One region of the Chitinibacter bivalviorum genome, then DNA from elsewhere that is predicted to be linked to it. Evidence: predicted binding sites of a transcription regulator. Region 1 holds the regulator's gene; each other region holds the start of a gene.
The links. Region 1 encodes FliA, which starts transcription of late flagellar genes. Its sites were predicted from a motif close to GCTAAAGNTNNNNNNNNNNCNGCCGATAAT; they were not measured.

Region 1 (7,757 bases):
ATTTGTAACCAATGGCCAGCGCGTGCCTGAAGACCTGCATCGTGCCAACTTGGCATATTTACTTGATCGGGCCTTCAAAAATCAGCAAGATCAAGGCGTCTTTCAGTTGCAACGCGATGAATATCCCTTGTTTATGAGTACGCAAGATACCCCCACCGATTTCACGCTGAGCCTAGGCGGTGCCCGTGCCTAAACGCTGGCAAGACCAAGCCGCCGGCTTGCGTCAATTGGTCAGCCCTCCTACTTGTCGTAGCATTAGCCTGTGCGGTGGACGTGGCGATTCGGGTACCACAACGTTAGTGATCAATCTGGCTGCTGCGTTGGCTGAACGCCAGCGTGAAGTGCTGATTCTGGATGAATTTAGCGGCACACAAAATATCAGCGCCCGACTGCAACTGAGCCAAGGTTTTACCTTGGAGCATGTCCTACGCCACGAAGCAAGTCTGGCCGATAGCATTGTCGAGACTCGACACGGCTTTCAGATTTTATCCATCGCCAGCAACCCGCAGATTATTTCACGCCTAAACGACGCCGAGCAGCACTGGCTTGCCGCCGAGTTTGAAGCGATTACCGAGCATGTTGATTATCTCTTGCTCGATACGCGACCAATGGGCAGCACCGGCATTCCCAGCCTGAGTCTGGCGGCCGATGATGTCGTCGTCGTGCTGTCCAATCGAGCCGAGTCGCTGACTGATGCCTACGCTACGATCAAACAATTGGCGCAGGATTATGCGCGGCGCGATTTTCGCATTTTGGTCAACCGCGTTGAAAGCCTGGGCGAAGCGATGGCTTTATTTGAACGCCTACGCACGGTCACGCAGCAATTTTTGGGTTCTGCCCTGCAACTCAAGTTGATCGGCTACGTACCCGAAGACCCACTGCTGAATCGTGCCACCCGGCTGGGCAAGACCGTGATCGAGGCATTTCCAGATACCGAGGCCAGTATGGCGATGCGGCAATTAGCAGACGTTATCTTGCGCTGGATACCCCCTAGTGCAGGGCATGATTCGGCGGGGCATTTTGTTCATCGTCTGGTTGAATCATCGCGCTTGCTACAAGAAAGGCTACACCATGGCTGAAGCCAAACTCAGCCTGACCTTGCGCGATCAAACGTATTACCTCGCGGGTGATTTAACACTGGCGAGCATCGCCCCTATCTGGCGGCAAAGTCGCCAGATTAACTGGCAAGCGCAAGCACTCGATCTGAGCGAAGTTAGGCAATGCGATGGTGCGGGCGCAGCGATGTTGTTTGAACTCAGCCAGCAAGGCGTGCTATTGCAAGGCGTCAATGACGATTGCCAACGCCTGCTGGCCGCGCTTGATCCTCAGCTGGCACTGCAAGCACCAGCCCCAAAGCCCCCCACGCCGTGGATTAGCCAAATCGGCATTACGGCCCGCATTGCGCTCAATGATTTTAAAGACCAGATCAGCTTTATCGGTGAAGCCGCGCGCGTGTTTGCGGTGGCGCTGCGCCAACCACAGCATGTACGCTGGGGCGAGTTTATTCGGCAATGCGAATTAACCGGAGCCAATGCTCTGCCCATTATTAGCCTGATTTCACTGCTACTCGGGATTATTCTGGCGTTTCAATCGGCCATCCCGATGCGCCAATTTGGCGCCGAGGTTTTTGTCGCCAATCTGCTCGGGCTATCGATGATCCGCGAGCTTGGCCCCTTGATGACAGCCATCGTACTAGCTGGCCGCTCGGGCGCGGCATTTGCTGCCGAAATTGGCACGATGAAAGTAAATGAAGAAATCAATGCGCTGGTGACATTTGGCTATGACCCAATGCATTTTCTGGTGTTGCCGCGTTTGCTGGCGGGTTTATTAATGCTGCCATTGCTGGCCATTTGTGCCGAAGTGATTAGTTTGCTCGGCGGTGCTTTGGTGATGGAAGGGTTTGGCATACCGATGTCGACGTTCTGGACGCAAGTGAGCACTCAAGTTGATGCAACGGATTTTTTTAGCGGCATGCTCAAGGCGGCCGCTTTTGGTCTTGTTGTGGCTTCGGTCGGCTGCTTTCGTGGCCTCAGTACAGGCACTGGCGCAAGTGCGGTCGGTGCGTCGACCACCCGTGCAGTGGTGAATATTTTGGTATTACTGGTGATCACCGACGGCATTTTCGCGGTCGTTTACTATCATCTGGGCTGGTAGGCGATGAATCCGAGTATTGCAGTCAATCATCTGTACTGTGGCTGGGGCGATCGCTCGATCTTGGAAGATGTGAGCTTTAGCATTGAAAAAGGTGAAGTGGTGACGATACTTGGCGGCTCGGGCTGCGGCAAATCGACACTGCTCAAACATCTGATCGGCCTTTACCCCCCACGCTCTGGCAGCATACAGATAGTGGGTAATGAGCTAGTAGGCTCTAATTACAAGGATCGTGAGGCTATACTGCGCAAAATTGGCGTTATGTATCAATCTGGCGCACTCTTTGGCTCGATGAGTATTCTGGATAATATTACGCTGCCGCTTAGTAGCTTTAGCGAGTTGGATGCCATCGCGATAGACACACTGGCGCGGCTCAAATTACGATTGGTTGGGCTAGAAGAATTTGCCGATTTTTTCCCATCTGAATTATCAGGCGGGATGCAAAAACGCGCGGCGATTGCCCGCGCGATGGCGCTGGATCCGCAAATCTTGTTTTTGGATGAACCCTCCGCTGGGCTTGATCCGATTACCTCGGCCGAACTTGATCAGCTTATTCGTCGCCTTGCTGAAACCCAAGGCGTCACCATTGTGGTGGTAACCCATGAATTGGCCAGTATTGCGGCCATTGCAGATCGGGCAATTATGCTAGACAAAACCATCAAAGGCATTGTGGCCATCGACACACCAGCAGCCTTAGCTCAATCGAGCGATCGTCGTGTATCGAGCTTTTTTAATGCGCAACGCCCACTTCGAGTCGAGGGTTAACGAAACCTATGCAACATCGTTCGAATTTCCGCCTTGGGCTATTTATTATCGGCACGCTGATTTTAGGTGCAGCACTGCTGATCGGGATTGGCAGTGGTCGCTGGTGGCAACCCAAAATTATGCTCGAAACCTATTTTGACGAATCCGTTCGCGGGCTCGATGTCGGCTCCAAAGTGCGTTACCGTGGCGTCGCCGTCGGCGAAGTCAGCGCCATCACCTTTACCTACAATCGCTACGAGGGTGAACTGCCCAACACCCAGCGCAAACAATACGTTTTGGTAGAAGCCACCCTACAAAATGCGCTGTTTGGGAAACATGATCTCAACAATGCACAGCAGCAAGAGCTCGATGGCGAAATTGCCAAGGGCTTACGTGTCAAATTGGCGCCGCAAGGGCTCACAGGCACCAGTTACCTTGAAATTGATTATGTCAGCAACGCGGATCAACACACTCTGCCCTTTGCATGGAAGCCTAAATACCTCTACATCCCCTCGACCAATAGTACGGTGAATCAAATTTTGGGGAGCGCACAGGATTTAATGGCCAAATTGCAACGCGTCGATCTCGACAAAACCGTCGATTTGGTGAATCAAACCCTAATCACGATGAATCAGAAGCTACAAGACATTCCCACCAAACAATTAAGCCAACAGACTAGTCAATTGCTCGGCACCATCAATGCGATGCCACTCGCGCAAATTGCCAGCGAAAGCAGCCAGCTGATTAGCGAAGCACGAGAAACCAATCAAGCCTTGAAAACTATATTGGAGCAACCTGCACTGCGTACTGCCAGCAATGACTTTGCCAGTGCAGCACATTCGGCCAAAACTCTACTCGCCAGCCCAGAGTTAGCCAGCGCTGTGCAGCGCATCGACAAAATTACGCTGCGCCTTGATCATTTGAGCGCGCAGCGTGAGGGTGATTTACAACAAATCATTGATAACCTCAGCAGCACCAGCGCGAATCTGAAAGCCCTGAGCGAGAAAGCCAATCAACGCCCTAGCAGTCTGTTGTTTGCCGAGCCACCCAAACCCTATATCCCGCCCAAACCATGAAAAATGCACTGATTATTGTATGCATCATGCTCATCACCGCCTGCAGCAGCACGCCGCCTGCGCGCCAAGATTATTTGCTGCAAACCCAGCGTAGCGGTACCAGCCAGAGCGCTCAATTTGGCGCACTCCAAGTCAATGAGTTACGCAGCACCGCCCCATATCGGGACATGGCATTTCTATATAAAGAGAGCGAACAGCGCTTTGTTGCCGACCCCTATCACGGCTTTTTGGCAACACCCACGGTACAAATCACCCAGCAAACTCGCCAATGGTTGGCGCAAAGCGGCTTATTTAGTCAGGTTTATCCAACCGGCAGCAGCCTGATTGCGCCATGGCAGCTCGAAGGCGAATTACTCGCAATGTATATCGACGTCAGCGACGTGCATCACCCCAAAGTCTTGATCAGGGTGCAATTCTTGCTCAGCAACCATGCCAAGTCAGAGAGTTTCACTTTGACCGCCGAGCAAGTGATTGCCGACGCTCAACCAGAAACGGCGGCAAAAGGCTATCAACAAGCATTGGCATCGTTACTAAATCAATTAGAACAACATCTGATTTCGTCAAACCTCAATTAGTCAGCTACACTAAAGGACATTCCGTTTACGCTGTTATCATGTCATCCAATCGCGCCCTTTCACTTTATCGCAGCACCCAAAGCTCTAGCGAAGAAGATCGCGTGCAACAACATGCGCCCTTGGTCAGAAAAATTGCTTATCACATGATCAGCAAGCTGCCCGCCAGCGTTGATGTCGACGACTTAATCCAAGTAGGCTTAATGGGCTTGATGGAAGCTGCCCGCAATTTTGATATTGATGCTGGCGTGCAGTTTGAAACCTTCGCCAGCCAACGCATCCGTGGCGCCATGTTGGACGAGCTGCGCAGTGCAGACTGGCTGCCTCGTCAGGCGCGAAAAAACATGCGCGAAATCGAGCGTGCGATCGTGGCGCTGGAGCAACAACAAGGCCGTCAGCCCACCGAGGGCGAAGTGGCTCAGGCGCTCAATATTCCGCTCGACGAATACCAAACCATGCTCGGTGATGCTCGCGGCCACCAGTTATTGCACTATGAAGATTTCGAAGTTGAGGGCGAAAACGATCAGCTCGATCAATATGCCGCCGACCACAGCGCCAATCCGGCCGATGTCTTAAGCGATGAATCGTTCCGCGGGCACCTGATTGAAGCAATTAGTGGCTTGCCAGAACGCGAAAAACTACTGATGGCGCTGTATTACGACGAAGAACTCAATCTCAAAGAAATCGGCGCCGTCCTAGGCGTATCCGAATCGCGTGTTTGCCAACTCCATAGCCAAGCAGTCGCCCGACTGCGCGGTAAACTCAAAGACTGGCTGATCTAAATGGATAAAATTAGCGTTTTAGGCATTATTTTAGGTTTAACCGCCATTGTGCTGGGGCATTGGCTCGAAGGCGGTCATATCGGCTCGCTCGTTCAGTTCACCGCCTTTTTGATCGTGATTGGCGGCACCACCGGCGCGGTGATGTTGCAAACCGAAATGCGGCACTTTATTGCTGGCATTAAAATGCTGCGCTGGATTTTCTTTCCCCCATCGATGGATTTTCGCAAAGTTTTAAGCACCTTAATGAATTGGGGTAATCAAGCGCGCCGTGGCGGTTTACTGGCACTTGAGGCCTATCTAAATAGCGAAAAAGATCCATTTGTAAAACGTGGTTTAACAATGGTGGTCGATGGCGCCGAGCCCGAAACCGTACGCCGTGCACTTGAGCTCGATATCGATGCGTATGAAGATCAAGCCCGCGCAGCAGCCAAGATCTGGGAATCGGCCGGTGGCTACTCGCCCACTTTTGGTATTTTGGGCGCGGTACTTGGCCTAATTCACGTGATGGAAAATCTAACCGACCCTTCTAAGCTTGGGGCGGGGATTGCCGTCGCCTTTGTCGCAACGATTTACGGCGTAGGCGCAGCCAACTTAATCCTGCTGCCGATTTCCAATAAACTCAAACACTACATCATGCTCGAAGTGCGTCGTCGCGAAATGGTCGCCGAAGGCCTCGTGACCATTGCCAATGGTGAAAACCCTCGCTTACTCGAAAACAAATTGGCAGGTTTCCTACATCACTAGGGTATATCCCCCAAATCAAAGCAAGATATTACATTCAAGCACATACCCAACCCATCAGCCAAAATTATTTGCTCATTCTGCATTTCCTACACAAATCAGTTTCCCAGTCGCTATAGTCAAAATAACTTAGCGCCTAGGAAACACCATGATTCCCCTATGTCGCCTCTTCGTGCGCTGCATTGCTTGGCTGGATTTAGCGCTATTCACGCTCGCGATGGTGGCGCTATCACTATTACCTGCACAATGGCTTAAAGTGATTTATCCCAGCTTATTTCAAAGCTGGTGCCGCTGTTTTATCCGCGCACTAGGTGTTCAATTACGCCTGCATCAGCATTATCAAGGGCAACTACCTGAACACTATATCCTGATCGCTAATCACCCATCTGCTCTGGAAGACGTGGGTATTCCGGCCCTTTTTCGTGTTCGCAGCTTAGCCAAAGTCGAAGTCAAAACATGGTTTCTGGTTGGCAAAATTGCTCAAGCAGCGGGAACCCTCTTTGTTGAGCGAGAAAGCAAAGACTCTCGCCAAGCGGCGCAACAAGCACTGATCGACGCGGTCAATTCGGGCGACAATATTGCGCTCTATCCCGAAGGCGGATGCAAAGGCCGCAGAATAGCGCCACGTTTTTTATTTGGCGCGTTTGCCACCTCACTAGCGACAGGAGTGCCCATTTTGCCGGTATTTTTACATCATGAAGCACAGGCACAATTTGAATGGCAGGCAGGTGAGCATTTACTCACCAAAATCTGGCTCATGATAACCACGCCTAACCCCGTCGTGCATTACCACGTCTTTGACCCCATCCAAGCGCAACAATTTAGCGACAAAGAACAATACAATCAGGCAGTTTATGCGCAATATTTGGCGTGGCAGCAGCGCTTTTTGGATTAATTTGCCAGCATTCGTCGCTTTTCCCCTGCACAAGACGGGCTTGCCGTTATAATCGCGAAAGCTATCGATTCCGACAAATTGAACCATGCCCCTGTTTCGCAAGAAAAATGTTGCCAACATCTCGACGCGCGCAGCGCTGCCTGCCCCTGTCGCTAATTTATTGCGAGAATCTTGGTGGCTATTGCTCGTCGTTTTGCTGGGCTATCTAATCCTCGTCCTCACCAGCTACCATCGCTCTGACCCAGGCTGGTCACATAGCGCCACCGAAACAGTGATTCACAATCGAGGTGGTACCTTTGGCGCATGGGTGGCCGATGTATTGTTATATTGCTTCGGCTTTTCTGCTTGGTGGTGGATCGTCTTTTGCTTGGCTGCCATTTTATGGGGCTATCGCCGCATCGACCGCGTCACTGAGTCTTCCAAACCGCTCGTTTTTCTGGCCTGCCTAGGCTTTGCGCTGATTATCTTATCCAGCGCCAGCCTTGAAGCTTTGCGTCTACATAGCATGACGGTGTCCTTGCCACATGTTCCAGGCGGGATTCTAGGTCTATCGCTGGGCGGTTGGCTGATGAAAAGCTTTGGCTTTAGCGGCGCAACGCTGTTGCTATTTGCGACGATGGGGCTGGGTATATCACTCTTCACAGGCCTGTCTTGGCTCAATGTCATGGAAAACATTGGGGCAGCCATTGAATGGGGCATAGAAAAAATCCATTCTGCATTCCAAGCCGCACAAGATAGAAAAATCGGCCGCGAAACCAAAAAAATGCGCGAGCAAAAGGTGTCTGAAGCCAAAAAG
Region 2 (7,757 bases), 730 kb from region 1:
ATGCTGATCTAGGTAAAATATTGTTCATGCTTGAAGATTTGAATGGAAATTCTATTGGGCATTTGGGGTTGGGGTTTATTAATTGGGATGCAAAATATGGTGAAGCAGATGCGATTGTACGTGGTAATCCTGCTCCAAAAGGGCTGATGAAAGAAGCTCTACAAACCTTGATTAAATGGGCTAAATCTGAATTGGGCTTGGAAGAAGTTTGTGTCCGAGTTCGTTCAGATAATACGGCAATTGATTTTTACAGAAAATCAGGCTTTGTTGAGTATAAACGGGTCAGTATTATGGCGAGTCAAGTTGACAGCACGCTCATATGGTCAGAGCGAGAAGGTCATATTGCTCCTTTTTTAGTTTATATGCGTTATGCACATGCTTGATTCTGAACTTGCAGCATATGTTAATCGGCAGCTTGAAGCTGTGTATCCTGATGGTGATCACTGTGTTGCAGAGGTCGCTTCTCATATTGCCCCAGCTAAGCTTCGATTGATGCGATGTATTAATGAAGTTAAGCTATGGGAACCTAATAAATTCAACTACCTTCATTCGAGTCAATATTGTATATTTTTATACTATCTGTCTAATCAAATTTGGCGGAGCGGTGGCTCGCGCCAGGTATGTGAAAAGCTATTCGGCTTAAATAAAATGCTGAATGGGATTGATTTGTTTTTTGAGGTGGAAATGCCTGAGGTATTCTTTATCGGACACTCGGTTGGTATTGTATTGGCAAAAGCAAGCTATAGTAATTATCTTGTGCTGTATCAAAATTCTACTGTCGGAAAAAATCACGGTATTGCGCCAGTATTGGAGTCTGGGGTAGTAATGTATCCGAATACAGCAATCATTGGGCGTAGTCATATTGGCAAGAATGCCGTGATTTCACAAGGGGTTGGTGTTGTTAATCAAAATATACCAGCTGACTCGTTAGTATTTTCTGGTTCAGGTCAATTGCTGCTAAAAAAAGCAAAACACAATGTGTTGGCTGATATATTTAGAATGTGAATTTATTGTTTTATTATGCTCTGACTAATCCGGAGTTCTAGTAGTTTAAGAATTTTCTGTGCCGAAATGTTATCACCGTTAGCAATAAGCATCTCAGTTAATCGAATGTAGTAATTTGGGTTGTTCGGTGCGTTATCTAATGCATGGCTCATGTACGAAATAGCCATTGAGTAGCCGTTCGCAAAGTCAGCTTCCGCAAATGCTGCTAGTGCTTCCGCTTGCTGCGGTACTGATTCAAGTATCAGGTTGGCCTGATAGTAAACCTTGTTCCATTCTTTTGCGCTGATTGTCACTTGAAGCTGAGTCAACATTTCAGCTAAGTCTTTAGTTTGGCCACTGCCGATAAATACTTGTGTTTTATGCTTTGGAATTTCTGGTGAATTTTCAATTGTTACATTTTGTTTTTCGCACCAATGGATCCAAGCTTGGCGAAGTGCATTATCAAAATAAATACTGAATCTTACTTCATCCATTGCAAGGCTTTTTTCTAGTTTGATTCGAAGCCCTTGTCTTATTTGATTAAGTGTCACAATGTCGTTTGCTAGATTGAATGCTTTTTCAGTATATGAGTTGATGTCATTGGCAATCCAATCTACTTGATTAAGTGCTGTAAGAATCGAAGTCGAAATCCGCTCCCGATATGACCTTCCTGCTAGGGTGATTACAGGCACTCCCATCCAGAGGGCATCAAAGGTGCTATTTCCCCCTGTTAATGGGAAAGTGTCTAGGCTGATGTCAATTTTATGATAGGTAAGGTATTGATTATTTGCAGTCCTTGGTTCCAGAATAAGACATTCAGTTGCGATTCCATGTGAATTGCATTTTGCAATAAGCGCATTTTTGCTCTCAGAATCATCCATGCCCCAAGCTTCAAACAATATTTTCGAGTTTGGGACTAGCCTTAATATATCAGCCCATGCATTGAGCGTACGACTATTTATTTTTGAAAGATTATTGCATGTGCCAAATGTAATATAGCCGTTGGTTAGTGCTGGCGTTGGTTTGACTTGGTACTCCGGCCAGTAGCGTTGAATTGGATTTTTTGCACAAGGGCGATAGACACAAAAAGGTGCGGGCAAAATATATAATTTTTCAGAATACTCTTCATCAGTCGCATTTTCGTCAATAATTTCATCTGTTATGCGAATGTCAATATTAGATAGCCCCGTTGTACCAGGGTATCCTAGCCAAGTAACTTGCACAGGAGCTGGTTTTTCGGCTAGTACACGCATCGCATTACCAGCCGTATGACCAGAGAGATCAATTAAAATATCAATTTCATCTGCTTGAATTGTTTTGCATTGTTCATCTATAGTTTTGAATGCAATAGATTTAAATGAATCGAAGTATTTTACGAGTCTTTCAGTTAATGCATCTCCATTACTAATTGTGTGATAAGCATATACTGAGTATTGAGTTCTATCTAGTCGTGCTAGTAAAGGTTCCAAAATATAAGCGACTGGATGGCTTTTTATGTCAGCAGATAAAAAACCTATTCGTAATTTTCTCCATGGCAAAGGTTTATTTTTGTGGTTCACTGTAACAGTGGCTGCTTTTTCAATTAGATTTGCATATTTTTTACTTTCATAAACGATCTCATCTAAAGTGCTCTCTTCGTCATATTGCATGGCAAACAATAAATTTGTTCTGGCCATGTCAATGTTATTTGGTGTTTTTTCAATGATGTCACGATACCTAAGTACGGCTTCTCTTGGCCGCCCATTTTCAAGGTAATACGTGGCTAAGTTGTTTAGCGCTGTAATGTTATTAGGTTCAAGCTCAAGGGCTTTGTTGCATGAGAGAAAAACGTCCTCTTGATTGCAGAGGTTTTTAGAAATATATGACTTGCATACCCATGCATTTGCATCACGTTGATTTTTTTGCAGTGAAATTTCAATATGTTTACTTGCTTCGCTGAAACGATTCATCGAAGCATAAAGGGAGGCTAGATTAAGATTGAGCTGGCCACTATCGGGAGATTTTTCTAAGCCACGTTCTGTAATTTGTATGGCTTCTTGAATCTTGCCCTCAGTCGCAAGTATGTGTCCAAGGTTGCAAGTGGCATATTCATTGCAAGGATCGGACACTAAAATACGTTGGCATAATTGTTTGAGTTTTGTCGCATCACCTGCTTGATATGCTGTATCCGCAACGGTTTTTTCAGCGTGGAATTGACGTTGGAGGTGCGTTTTTACTTTGCGCATAGTTTGCTTTTTGTAAGGTTGCGAGCGTTTATTGTAGGTGGTTATAGATCACTTGCGAAGTTAGCCGCAAATAATTTTATTTATGGTCGAGCCTAAAGTTGCACAAACAAAAGTCGATAACTTTCCTGTAGGCGGTGTGAACAAGGTTGTGACCCGCCGGTTCTACAATCAATTGTTCTAGGAGATACTCATCATGGCTCAAGTCATTAATACTAACGTTCCATCGTTAAATTCACAGAATAACTTAAATAAATCGCAAAGCATGCTGAGTACTTCTCTGCAGCGCTTGTCTTCAGGTTTGCGGATTAATAGTGCCAAAGATGATGCTGCGGGCTTGGCGATTTCAGATCGTATGACCAGCCAGATTCGCGGTCTTGATCAGGCGCGGCGCAATGCAAATGACGGTATTTCATTGGCACAAACATCTGAGGGGGCATTGTCAACTAGCTCTGATTTGCTGCAGCGGATGCGTGAGTTGGCGGTTCAATCTTCTAACTCAACCAATACTTCAAGCGACCGTAAAGCCTTGCAGGCAGAGGTTGCACAGCTAAGTTCTGAGTTAGATCGCATTTCAACAACAACGCAGTTCAATGGACAAAACTTGCTGGATGGTACCTTTGGTACAGCCAATTTCCAAGTCGGGGCCAATGCAGGTCAAACCATTCAGGCGTCAACTGGTAACTTCCGCACCAATCAGTATGGAAATAACCAAATTTCTACTGCAGGTTCAGGTCCCGCAGCTTCAAGCGGTGCTTTTGGTTCCAATGGTGTTACTGGTGGTACGATCGCCGTATCTGGTTCTGCTGGCACTAAAAACATTACCGTTACTGCCAGCGATACCGCGCAGACCATGGCTAAAAATATCAATGACCAAACATCTGCTACTGGTGTGACTGCTACAGCAACAACAAATGTTGCTTTGGGCTTTACTGCTGCTGGTGCGTATACGATCAATTTGGCCTCTGATAATGGTTCTGCAGGCCAAACGATTAACTTTACTTTGGGTGCGGCAACAGGTTCTGCTGGATTGGCAACGGCCTTATCGGCTATTAATGACCAGACCTCAAAGACTGGAGTTACTGCTCAGTTGAATTCGGGTGGTACAGCTATCGTATTAACAAACTCAAACGGCAATGATATAACTGTAACTGCAGCTTCAGGTAATACTAATGCTGGTAGTGTTACTGTTGGCAAATTAGATACTTCCCTTGCCGCAGTTGGTGCAGGCCAGACCCTGGCTTCAGGGGGGTCAGCCGCGGCGTCAGCAACAGCAAGCGGGACTTTGACTTTTGACTCAGCAAGTGCGTTCTCTATCGTTCCAACTACGACGAATGCTGTTGCGTCAGCAACATCATCATTAAAAGCGGTATCTGGCATCGATATTTCAACCTTTAGTGGTGCACAGGATGCTCTGAAAACGATTGATGCTGCGATTTCAAAGGTGAGTAGCTCACGCGCAGATTTGGGTGCCTTGCAATCGCGTTTTGAAAACACGATCTCTAACTTGTCAACCAGCTCAGAAAATTTGTCTGCATCACGTAGCCGTATTCGTGATACTGATTATGCAAACGAAACAGCGAACTTGGCGAAAGCTCAGGTCTTGCAACAAGCGGGTACTGCGATGCTGGCGCAAGCGAATGCATTGCCTAACCAAGTGTTGAGTTTGCTCCGCGGCTAATTAGCAGTGAATTGAGGTAAACTAAGTATGCCCCGGTGCGAAACACGTACTGGGGCATCTTTGCAAGAAGAGGTGCATCATGCAAATTCAATCAGTGAATGTAACGCCTGCGCTTTCATCGCAGACGCAGAATGAAACTCTCCACCAGAATGGAACAATTAAGGCGGAGCAGGCCGTTGCCCCGGTTCAGGCTGGGCCAACGGCTGTTCAGGCTATTGATCCAAAGCAGCAAGCCAAAGATGTTGAAGATGCCGTCAAAAAAATCAACGAAACCGTACAAGCATTAAATCAAAATGTGGGTCTTGAATTTAGTACCGATCAGGATACGAAGATTCAACTAGTACGCCTAATTGATACAAAGTCAAAAGAAATTTTGCGCCAAATACCTAGTGCTGAAGTGATTAGCATTGCTAAGGCGCTTGATCGACTGCAAGGGCTTCTTGTCAGAGATAAAGCCTAAGTTGGGTCTAGTTAAAGTTCTGAGGGGATTAAATCATGGGCACGATCGATGTGAATTCAATTGTTAGTCAGTTAATGGCAATTGAAAAGCAGCCATTGCAAAAATTCGACGTTAGAAATGTCGGTATTAAGCAACGGATTAGTGCTTATGGAACCATTAAGGGCGCGTTGGCTACTTTTCAAGGCTCTGCTCAAAAGTTAGCTAATGCGGATAATTTTACGACTATCTCCGCAACATCATCCGCTAGTGATTTTGTTGGAATATCGGCCAGCAAAACCGCAGCAAAAAGTAATTTTTCTGTCGAGGTTTCACAGTTAGCGCAAAATCAAAAACTAGCGTCTAAAGCCCTAACGGCACCCACATCAATTGTGGGTACAGGTACGATTTCAATTGAATTTGGCAAATATACAACGAGTGGCACTACCACGAGCTTTACCGCTAACCCAGACAAAGTTTCAAAAACAATAACAATTGATGCTAGTAATAATACGCTTACTGGTTTGCGAGATGCTATAAATAAGGCAGGCGTAGGAGTGACTGCGAGTATCGTGAATGACGGTAGCGGTTATAAGTTGGCTATGGTTTCTACCGATACGGGGGAGTCCAATGCATTAAAAATTACGACTACAGATAGTGATGGTGACAATTCGGATACATCCGGTCTGTCTATGTTAGCCTTTAATGCTGCGACCGGAGGTGCAAGTAATCTTGCTCAGACGCAAGCAGCACAAAACGCCAATTTGAAAATCGATGGCATTGCAATTAGTAAGTCCACAAATACAGTGAGTGATGCTGTCGATGGAGTTACGTTGACACTCAATAAAATTACTACTTCAGCGGTAAATATGAGTGTCAGCCAGAATACCGGGGCAATCACCAAAAATGTTCAAGATTTTGTTAAAGCCTATAATGATTTATCAAAAATGCTAGGCGATCTGACCTCCTATGATCCAAAAACGCAAAATTCTGGCTTATTAAATGGTGATGTAGCTGTTCGGTCGATGCAAAATTCGCTACGTAAAGCGATGACGCAAATGATTTCCGGAACAGGTGGCGATTACAATTCGTTATCTCGTGTCGGTGTATCTTTTGATAAAAATGGCGTGTTATCAGTCGATACGACCAAATTTAATGCTGCCATGTCAAAGGACCCACAAGGTGTCATCAGTTTATTTGCTAGTAACTCAAGGGCTAGTGACTCATTAATCCGAATTGATACTTTTGATAAAAATACTACTTCCTTAGATGATTTAGCCGTGTCAGTAATTAATAATGCGACACAAGCAACCTTAAGCAGTGACGCGTTAACCCCCGCAGGTGGTCCTTTTGTTGTTGATGGAAATAATAATACATTTGGAATTAATGTAAACGGTACAAGCGCATCCATTACATTAACAGTAGGAAGCTATACTCCAGCACAGTTGGCTGCTGAATTACAGACCCGCATCAATTCGGATTCAACATTACAAAATATCGGTGCCAAGGTTAATGTTTCAATAGGGACTGATAATAAAGTACAAATTACAAATGCACGCTATGGTGCTGATGCCACATTGAGTCTCACGGGTAGTTTATTAGGTACAGCACAAACTGTTGCTACACCTGGGCTCGATGTTAAGGTGAAGGTTGGAAATAGCATTAAAACTGGGGTAGGGCAGCAAGTAACTTTAGATAATGGATTGAAGTTTTCGGTATTGGGCGGTGCTGCTAGTTCTCCTGATGGAGCTGACCGAGGAACAATTAATTTTTCGCGTGGTTTAGGCTATCAATTAGACTCTGTAGTAGGTGATATGCTTTCGTCTACGGGTCAAGTTGCATCACGTATCGATGGAATGAATCAAGAAGCAAAGAGAATCTCACAGCAAACAGATCGCTTTAACCGTCGATTGGTAGATATTGAGCAACGTTATCGAAAGCAATATACAGCGCTAGATTTAGCCGTGACAAAAATGCAAAGTACCAGTGACTGGTTGTCTAAACAACTGGCGAATCTGCCTAAGGCATAATTATGAATGCAAATAGAAAAGCACTTAATGCCTATGGCAGTGCAAGCCTTGAACATCAACTTGAGTCAGCTAGCCCTCATCGGTTGGTAGTGATGTTGTTTGACGGTGTTATCAAGTCAATCAATGCGGCAAAATTCCAGATGGGTCAAGGCAATATTGCTGAGAAAGGAAAGTCAATTAGTAAAGCTGTCGCGATTATTGAGGAGGGGTTACGGCTTTCACTCGATAAAACTGCTGGTGGAGAATTGGCGGAGAACTTAGATGCATTGTACGAGTATGCGGCTTACCAGTTGTTAATGGCTAATATGAAAAATGATAAACTTATTTTGGATCAGATTTTAGCGTTGATGAATGATTTGCGAGAGTCTTGGCTGAGCATTGATCCCGTTTTGGGTGCGGCTAAT
Region 3 (7,757 bases), 420 kb from region 1:
TTTTGCTGGTGCTTGGTGTCAATGAACGACCCATATCAGGGCCAGAGGTGGTTTTCTTTTTCACATTTGAAAAGCGGGTTTCTTTAGACGCAGACTGACCACGTAGACCTGTTTTTTGTGCTGCGCGCTGTTGATCGCTCGCATTGGCTTCACGAATGGCCGGGTGCGGACGTCGAGCTTTAGTGGTTTTCATGGAAAGTTTTGCCTATTGAATAAGGTGTGATTATACCGCTTCTAGCTAGCTTGCGCCAAAACGAAGAAAGCCGCGCAAGGCGGCTTTCTTGGGCTAGCTGCGGTTTATTTTTCGCAGGTGAAAAAGGCGATGCTGCCAAGACTGGTCATGCCGAGATTAAATACTTGGCCTTCCATGCTTTTTTCTTCGCGATTGAGTTCCAATTTGCGTTGAATCTCAAACAGCACTTCGATTTCCTTAAACCATTTAAGGAGTCGGGTATCGTTATTGATGTAATTTTCAATGGCTTCTTGGTCAGGGTGGTGGCCAATCACAGCAATTTTGCCTTCCCCTGCGCTGCGCAATTGATAGGCGGGAGGAACATGAACTTGAGCATGAATGGCCAAATGGCTGGACAAATCTTCACCAAAGCGGCGTAGCTCGTTGGCAGTGCTGGATTTAAAGTCGTTGATTTCTAGTCCAGGTGTGTCACCTTGATCGGAAAGCATGCGAGCTAGATCGAGTAAAGTGGTGCCTTGGCGATCTACTATCGCATCTGAAATATCCGTCGCTGTGTTCATGTTTTAATCCTTAAAAACGTAGCAGAATGTCTAATGCTCTTAGGCTAGTTAATTTACCCCTGCTATGCAGTGTAAATATTGCGCAAAGTTGATTTAGATTAGTTCCTTGAGTTTATAGATGATCTCCAGCGCTTCGCGAGCGGAAATTTCATCAGGGATTATCCTATCTAGCATTTCGACAGCGGGGTGTGTTTGAAGTTCCGGCTCTGGTGCGAATGTGGGGGCAAACAAATCGGGTTGCAAGCCATGGCTGAGGCTGCTTTGTTCTAATTCTTGCAGTTTTCGTTTGGCGCTGCGCACCACTTCTTTGGGAACGCCTGCGAGGCTGGCGACGGCAACGCCGTAGCTTTGCGATGCAGGGCCTTCCTGTACGGCGTGCAGGAATACAATCCGATCTTTATGCTCGACCGCATCCAGATGTACGTTGGCAACTTGGGCGTAATCCTGTGCCAAGCGGGTGAGCTCGAAATAGTGCGTGGCAAACAGCGTGTAGCAGCGATTTTTCTCGATCAAGGCCTTCGCAATCGACCATGCTAGCGCGAGCCCGTCAAACGTCGATGTACCGCGTCCGACCTCATCCATCAGTACCAGGCTATGCTCGCCTGCATTATTCAGAATATTCGCCGTCTCTGTCATTTCGACCATAAAGGTCGAGCGTCCGCCAGCCAGATCATCGCTGGCGCCAATGCGTGTGAAAATCCGATCCAGCCGACCGATTTTCGCGGCCGTTGCAGGGACGTAGGAGCCAACATGGGCGAGTAGGGCAATCAAGGCCACTTGGCGCATATATGTCGATTTACCGCCCATATTTGGGCCGGTAATCAGCAGTAGTTTGCGCGCTAGATGAAAGTCGACGCTGTTGGGAATAAAGTCATCGATCTGGTCTTCAACCACGGGGTGACGACCCGCTGCAATATTGAGCATGGCTTCATCGCAAAACTCGGGCGCAATATAGCCTGAAAGCTGAGCGCGCTGCGCCAAGCAGACCAAGACATCGAGTGTCGCAACCGCTTGTGCAGCGAGGCGTAGAGTCGCGAGGTGCGCTTGCAGTGACTCGATCACGCCTTCGAATAATTGCTTTTCCAGTGCTAAAGCTCGGTCATTGGCCGATAGCGCTTTTTCTTCAAATTGCTTGAGCTCGGGTGTGATGTAGCGCTCGGCATTTTTCATCGTCTGGCGACGACGATAATCGTCAGGTACCTGCCCTAGGTATGAGTTGGTAACTTCAATAAAAAAGCCTGCTACACGGTTATACTCCACGCGTAGCGTCGCGATGCCAGTGCGTTCACGCTCGCGCGCTTCCAGCATGGTCAGGAATTCGCCGCAATTATTCTGAATGGCGCGCAGCTCGTCCAAATCCACCGAATACCCATCGGCGATCACGCCACCTTCGCGAATTACGACGCCTGGCTCGGGCATGATCGCCGCCGCCAGCTGCTGGTAAATGGCGGGCTCGGCCTGCATTGCGTGCGAGAGCCCATCAAATAAGCCACCCGATGGCATTTGCGCTGCCAGATCGGGCAACACCCGCAAACTATCGCGCAAGCTGGCTAAATCGCGTGGGCGGGCGCTTTTTAGCGCGATGCGCGACACAATGCGCTCAATATCGGCAATCTCGCGCAATTGTGCGTAGAGACTGTCGTTTTGGCCCGCATCGAGCAACGTACCAATCGCGCTTTGTCGTGCCAAAATTTTGGCGTGACTCCGCAGTGGGTGATGCAGCCAGTTGGCCAGCAAACGAGAACCCATACCTGTGGCGCAGTTGTCCAGCAATGAAAATAACGTTGGCGCGGTTTCGCCACGAATGGTTTCGGTGATTTCCAGATTGCGGCGAGTTGCGGCATCCAGCTCGATAAACTGGCTGTGACTTTCCACGCGTAAACCAGCCAGCGCGGGCAGTACGCCGCCTTGGGTGCTACGGACATATTCGAGCAGTGCGCCAGCGGCACCAAGTGCGAGCAGTGGTTCGGTAATACCAAAGCCCGCCAAATCATGTACCGCGAAATGACGCGTGAGATTGCGCTCGGCGCTGGCGGCATCAAATTGCCAGCTAGCTACGCGGCGCACCGGGATGCGCAATTGGTCAAACAGCGTGAGTTCAGCTTCATCGCTAATCAAAATCTCGGCGGGGCGCAGGCGCTCTAGCTCGGAAGTGAGCTTTTCAGCGTCGGCATCCATTAAGGCAAAATCGCCCGAGGCGAGCGAGAGCCAAGCCATGCCCATTTTGCCGCGTACCATCCGGATCGCCAGCAGGCGGTTTTCTTGCTTATCGTCCAGTAGCGCCGCATCGGTCAGCGTGCCAGGCGTAATCACGCGCATGACTTTGCGCTCGACCGGACCTTTGCTGGTGGCCGGATCGCCGACTTGCTCACAGATGGCGACTGATTCACCGAGCTTTACCAATTTGGCGAGATAGGGCTCGAGCGAGTGAAATGGGATGCCGGCCATTTTAATTGGCTCGCCCGCGCTGCTGCCGCGCGTGGTGAGCGTGATGTCCAGCAGGCGCGCAGCCTTGATGGCATCGTCAAAAAACAGCTCGTAAAAATCGCCCATGCGATAAAACACCAGCTTGTCCTGATGATCCGCCTTGAGTGCAAAATATTGCGCCATCATCGGCGTATGAGATGGAGCGGTGTTTTCCGTTGCGGTTTTTTTTGCCATTGTTTTCTTGGGTATATTGCTGAGGGCTAATTCTGTATTGATCTACAGAGCTATACCTTTGGTTTGTAAGGGTGCCACTCGGGCGTCCAGCCTATGCTGCCTGCTGGGGCGATAAATTCGTGATTGATGCCAAGGCCGGGCATCGCCGCGAGTTGACCATCAATATAAATCAAGGGGGTGGTTTCGCGCAGCCACGGCGCAATCGCGGCGGCTTGGCACTGTGCTTTGAGCGAACGGGTAGGGCGATTGGCCGCGAGTTTGAATTGCTCGCCGCCTTGGCGACCGCGCACACTGATGTTGGCCTTGCTGCAAAAAGCTTCGGCAATGCCGCCCGATTCGGTCGCTACCCAGCGCAATACGCCGCGCCAGTCAGGTAGATCATTTTCGCCATTGCATTGGACCTGAATCTCTTGTTCTGGCCCCGCTTGCAAGCTCGCTTGAGTGATGTGCAAATGACCTTGATAGCGACGCACGGCGGCATTGCGCCATACCAGTGCTGGGTGTGTATCGCCGGCGGCGTCAATTGCGGTGCGAATTAATTCATTAAAGGCGCGCAATTCCAGCACGATACCCGCTTGCGCTAACCAGTGACGCAGCACATTTTTTTGCCGTACTGCACTGAGCTTGAGCCAAGGTTCAAGCGCTAGGCTATTGCCAGACTGGCATTGCTGCAAATCGAGTTCGGCAATTTCGATCAGTAAGTCATTGACTTCGGATTGATGTATGGCGCTGCGAGTAATGGTAGTTAATGCTTTGGGCGATATACGCATGATAGTGGGCATTAAATTATGCCGAATATCATTGCGCTGATATTGGGTGTCCAGATTGCTTTCATCTTCTACCCACTGCAAATCATGGCTTTGAGCGTACGACAATAACTCGCTGCGGGGTAGCGTCAGTAGCGGGCGCAACAAGGCCATGTGCGGATTAAGTGGGCGCTGGCTAGGCATCGCGGCAAGGCCCGCGGGGCCACAACCACGTAGCAAATTGATCAAGACAGTTTCGGCCTGATCATTTTGATGGTGCGCCAAAACAATCGCGTCGCAAGCTTGAAGTTCGTATTGGGCATAGCGCGCTTTACGCGCCGCGCCTTCAATGCCATAGCCGCTATTGGGCTCGAGCGTGACGTGTTGAATCTGGCAAGGCACATTCAAATGCGCGGCAAATGCTTGAGCGGATTGGGCCCAAATGTCCGCGTTGGGTGAAAGCCCGTGATGAACGTGCAGGGCGCTTAATGCAAAGCCTAGCTCGTCGCGCAGCGAGGCTAGAAAGTGCAATAGCACGCTGGAGTCGAGTCCGCCCGATAGCCCCACGCTCAGGCGAGGTGTTTGGAAGGCACAACGGGAGCCGAAGCTCCCGTTGTCGTTTTGCTGCTGATCGATAAAGCGCGTAATCAAATCACGCGCTTCTGGCCAGTTCGCCTTAGGCGACGGCTTCTTCTTTGAATTTGCCATGTTCCATCAAGCGATCAAAACGTGAATCAAGTAGCTCGTCGATACTTTGCGCTTTGAGCGCTTTGAGTGAGTCGGCGATTGATTTTTTCAGGGTTGCCATCATCGCTTGCGGATCACGATGTGCGCCGCCAACGGGTTCTGGTACAACCTTGTCGATCAAGCCCAAGGTTTTCAGGCGAGTGGCCGTAATGCCCAACGCTTCAGCTGCATCAGCCGCACGTTCAGCGGTTTTCCACAAAATCGTCGCGCAACCTTCTGGTGAAATGACCGAGTAGGTTGAATATTGCAACATTTGTACTACGTCGCCGACGGCAATTGCCAACGCGCCGCCCGAGCCGCCTTCACCAATCACGGTGCAGATCACTGGCACGCGCAATTTGGCCATTTCAAACAGATTGCGACCAATCGCTTCCGATTGTCCACGCTCTTCCGCGCCTATACCTGGGTAGGCACCCGGCGTGTCGACAAAGGTGATCACTGGAATATTGAATTTTTCGGCCAGCTTCATCATGCGCAAGGCTTTGCGATAGCCTTCTGGGCGTGGCATACCAAAATTACGCGCGATTTTTTCTTTGGTATCGCGGCCTTTTTGATGGCCGATGACCATGACGCTTTGACCATTAAAGCGCGCTAAACCACCTACAATCGCCAAATCATCAGCAAATGCGCGGTCGCCATGCAGCTCTTGGAAATCGGTAAATAAGCCCGCAATATAATCGTAGGTGTACGGACGCTGTGGATGGCGTGACACCTGTGAAATTTGCCAAGGCGTTAATTTCGAATAGATATTTTTGGTGAGTTCAAGACTCTTTTTCTCGAGGTGAGAAATCTCAACCGAAATATCAACTGCCGAATCATCCTGCACGTAGCGCAGCTCTTCGATCTTGTTTTCGAGCTCGGCAACCGATTGCTCGAAGTCAAGGAAGGTGGTTTTCATGCTCTAAAACTCCAGAGGCGCCAATTTAGCGCAAGCAGGTAGCCCAGATGGCTACCCCAAAAATTTGGCGCAATCATACAACAAGCGTGCTGCAAACCCAAGCTATCGTGCAGCTAAAGTGTTATTGCTTTGCAGCAAATTGCCGCTTATTTGTTGCTAAATACGATATCTGCTTTGAGATCTGTTTTTTGCAAACCCTTACGAGACTGCAGGTTGATGACCAGTGGTGCCAAGGTATTGGCACGAATTGCTTCGCCTTCTGGTCGCGACAAAATCAGAAACAACATGGCTTCGGAAGCGTCTTTTAACTCGATAGAGTCACATTCTTCATCGTTTAGCGTGAGCACGTAGTTAAAGCCTAAGCGTTCGGCCGCGATAATTGAAAACGCCACGCTGGCATCATCAAGCGACTGTAGCCAGTAAATGCTGGGATTGGGTTTTTCTTCGTTGAGCAATTTGAAGTTTTTGCAATCGTCAAATCCCGGCAAGCCAGCCGGAAAATGAATAACCGTATTTGGATCGACTTCGATCGGGCCAAACTGACTTTGGAAAACTTCCATTGCGCATACTCCCCTATGAATAAGCTAAAATCATAGTCCAGCTTACTCAAAAGCGGGGCTAATTGGCTATTTTTTGTATGAAATTGGCCGCAAAGTGTATTAGAATAATCTGATAAAAGGTTGAATTGCTAAAGAATTTCTCTCTGCTGCCGATTATAGGCATAATGGTTAAATAACGGGACGATGACCGCCGGACATCACGGTAGGGGATACATCATGAAAATCGACAATTCGGGTAAGCCGCTTGCGAGTTTAGCGAGTAAAACGGCTGAGGTGCGCAGCAATGCCAGCGCCAAAACCGATGCTGCTACGCCAGTTGAAAGTAGCAGTGTCAATAGTAAGCTCTCAGGCGTAGCCAGTAATGAAGCCAGCTTTGATGCTGAAAAAGTAGCTGCAATTCGCTCTGCGATTGCAGAAGGCCGCTTTGCGGTTAAACCGGAAGCGATTGCCGATGGTTTGCTATCAAGTGTGAAAGAGCTACTGGCCCGCTAATCACGATGAGCAATGAAGGCTTGAGAAACCATTTATCGGCTGAACTATCCGGTGTGCAAGCACTGATTGTTTTGTTGACCCAAGAGCAAGATGCGCTAATCAAACGCCAGTTTGACGCGGTTCAAAAAATCATTGAAGACAAAAATCGCGCGTTGCAGGCTTTAGAGCTGGCAAGCAAGGCGCGCGCTCAGTATTGCTCACAAGCGCAATTGCAAACAATCGATCAAATTGAAGTAGCCTTAGGTGAGCAGATTCAGGTTTGGCAAGATTTACGCCAAAGTGCCAAGCTCGCTGAAATGATGAATCGCACCAATGGCCAATTGATCGAAACGCATGAAGAAGCGAATCGTTTCATTATGTCTAATCTGGCTGCGCAACGTAATCCTGATGTGGGTTACAGCGCTGATGGGCGTTTAAGTCAGTTGTCGGCAATTAGTCGCCCCTTCGATCGCGCGTAATTTCCTCCGTTCTATTTCTTCTATTCCTCATTTTGAGATTCATCATCCGAGCTCTATCCAAATGCTCGGGTGTATAGCTGGGATGCTGCTATTGGTATTTGCTCAATAGTTTTTTCAATTCAGTCCAAAATCGTAGCCCTGTACACACCCACACTGGCTTGAATGCGAGATTAATCAAGAACTCACCCTCGCAAAATGCATATGATTTGACAGCAATAGCGATTCGCAGAGAAAATCGGGGTTCTGAACGACAAGAGAGGCGCCTTGCCCAGGGCGTATTGCTGAGGAAATCATATTCCGCTGACGCAGTACTAGGGGGTGCAAGGCCGAAGTGTTTGACTATGTGATGAGTCAAGCGCTGGTTGCAGGGGCTGAATCCCCTGGACTGTCAGTAGCCCACTGTGTGCTTTGCCGCGCATTGAGGTACTGGAGTGCTCTTGGT

Region 2: a site for FliA is predicted at 3,301-3,330, ahead of HQ393_RS17875 (flagellin N-terminal helical domain-containing protein). Genes of this name have one in related genera too.
Region 3: a site for FliA is predicted at 6,493-6,522, ahead of flgM (flagellar biosynthesis anti-sigma factor FlgM). Genes of this name have one in related genera too.

The regions. Positions count from the first base shown of each region.
Region 1 is NZ_CP058627.1:31,102-38,858, reverse strand. It holds gene flhF (flagellar biosynthesis GTPase FlhF) at 1-193, shown strand, start outside; gene HQ393_RS00190 (MinD/ParA family ATP-binding protein) at 186-1,079, shown strand; gene HQ393_RS00185 (ABC transporter permease) at 1,072-2,154, shown strand; gene HQ393_RS00180 (ABC transporter ATP-binding protein) at 2,158-2,916, shown strand; gene HQ393_RS00175 (MlaD family protein) at 2,925-3,971, shown strand; gene HQ393_RS00170 (ABC-type transport auxiliary lipoprotein family protein) at 3,998-4,546, shown strand; gene HQ393_RS00165 (RNA polymerase sigma factor FliA) at 4,585-5,325, shown strand; gene HQ393_RS00160 (flagellar motor protein) at 5,326-6,069, shown strand; gene HQ393_RS00155 (lysophospholipid acyltransferase family protein) at 6,215-6,961, shown strand; gene HQ393_RS00150 (DNA translocase FtsK) at 7,047-7,757, shown strand, end outside.
Region 2 is NZ_CP058627.1:758,233-765,989, forward strand. It holds gene HQ393_RS03490 (GNAT family N-acetyltransferase) at 1-383, shown strand, start outside; gene HQ393_RS03495 (LbetaH domain-containing protein) at 376-1,005, shown strand; gene HQ393_RS03500 (O-linked N-acetylglucosamine transferase, SPINDLY family protein) at 1,008-3,209, opposite strand; gene HQ393_RS17875 (flagellin N-terminal helical domain-containing protein) at 3,403-4,887, shown strand; gene HQ393_RS03510 (flagellar protein FlaG) at 4,967-5,347, shown strand; gene fliD (flagellar filament capping protein FliD) at 5,383-7,353, shown strand; gene fliS (flagellar export chaperone FliS) at 7,356-7,757, shown strand, end outside.
Region 3 is NZ_CP058627.1:453,168-460,924, forward strand. It holds gene rluB (23S rRNA pseudouridine(2605) synthase RluB) at 1-193, opposite strand, end outside; gene HQ393_RS02130 (hypothetical protein) at 298-753, opposite strand; gene mutS (DNA mismatch repair protein MutS) at 847-3,414, opposite strand; gene tilS (tRNA lysidine(34) synthetase TilS) at 3,465-4,868, opposite strand; gene HQ393_RS02145 (acetyl-CoA carboxylase carboxyltransferase subunit alpha) at 4,837-5,805, opposite strand; gene fliW (flagellar assembly protein FliW) at 5,952-6,365, opposite strand; gene flgM (flagellar biosynthesis anti-sigma factor FlgM) at 6,582-6,857, shown strand; gene HQ393_RS02160 (flagella synthesis protein FlgN) at 6,863-7,315, shown strand; lysine riboswitch at 7,562-7,757, shown strand, end outside.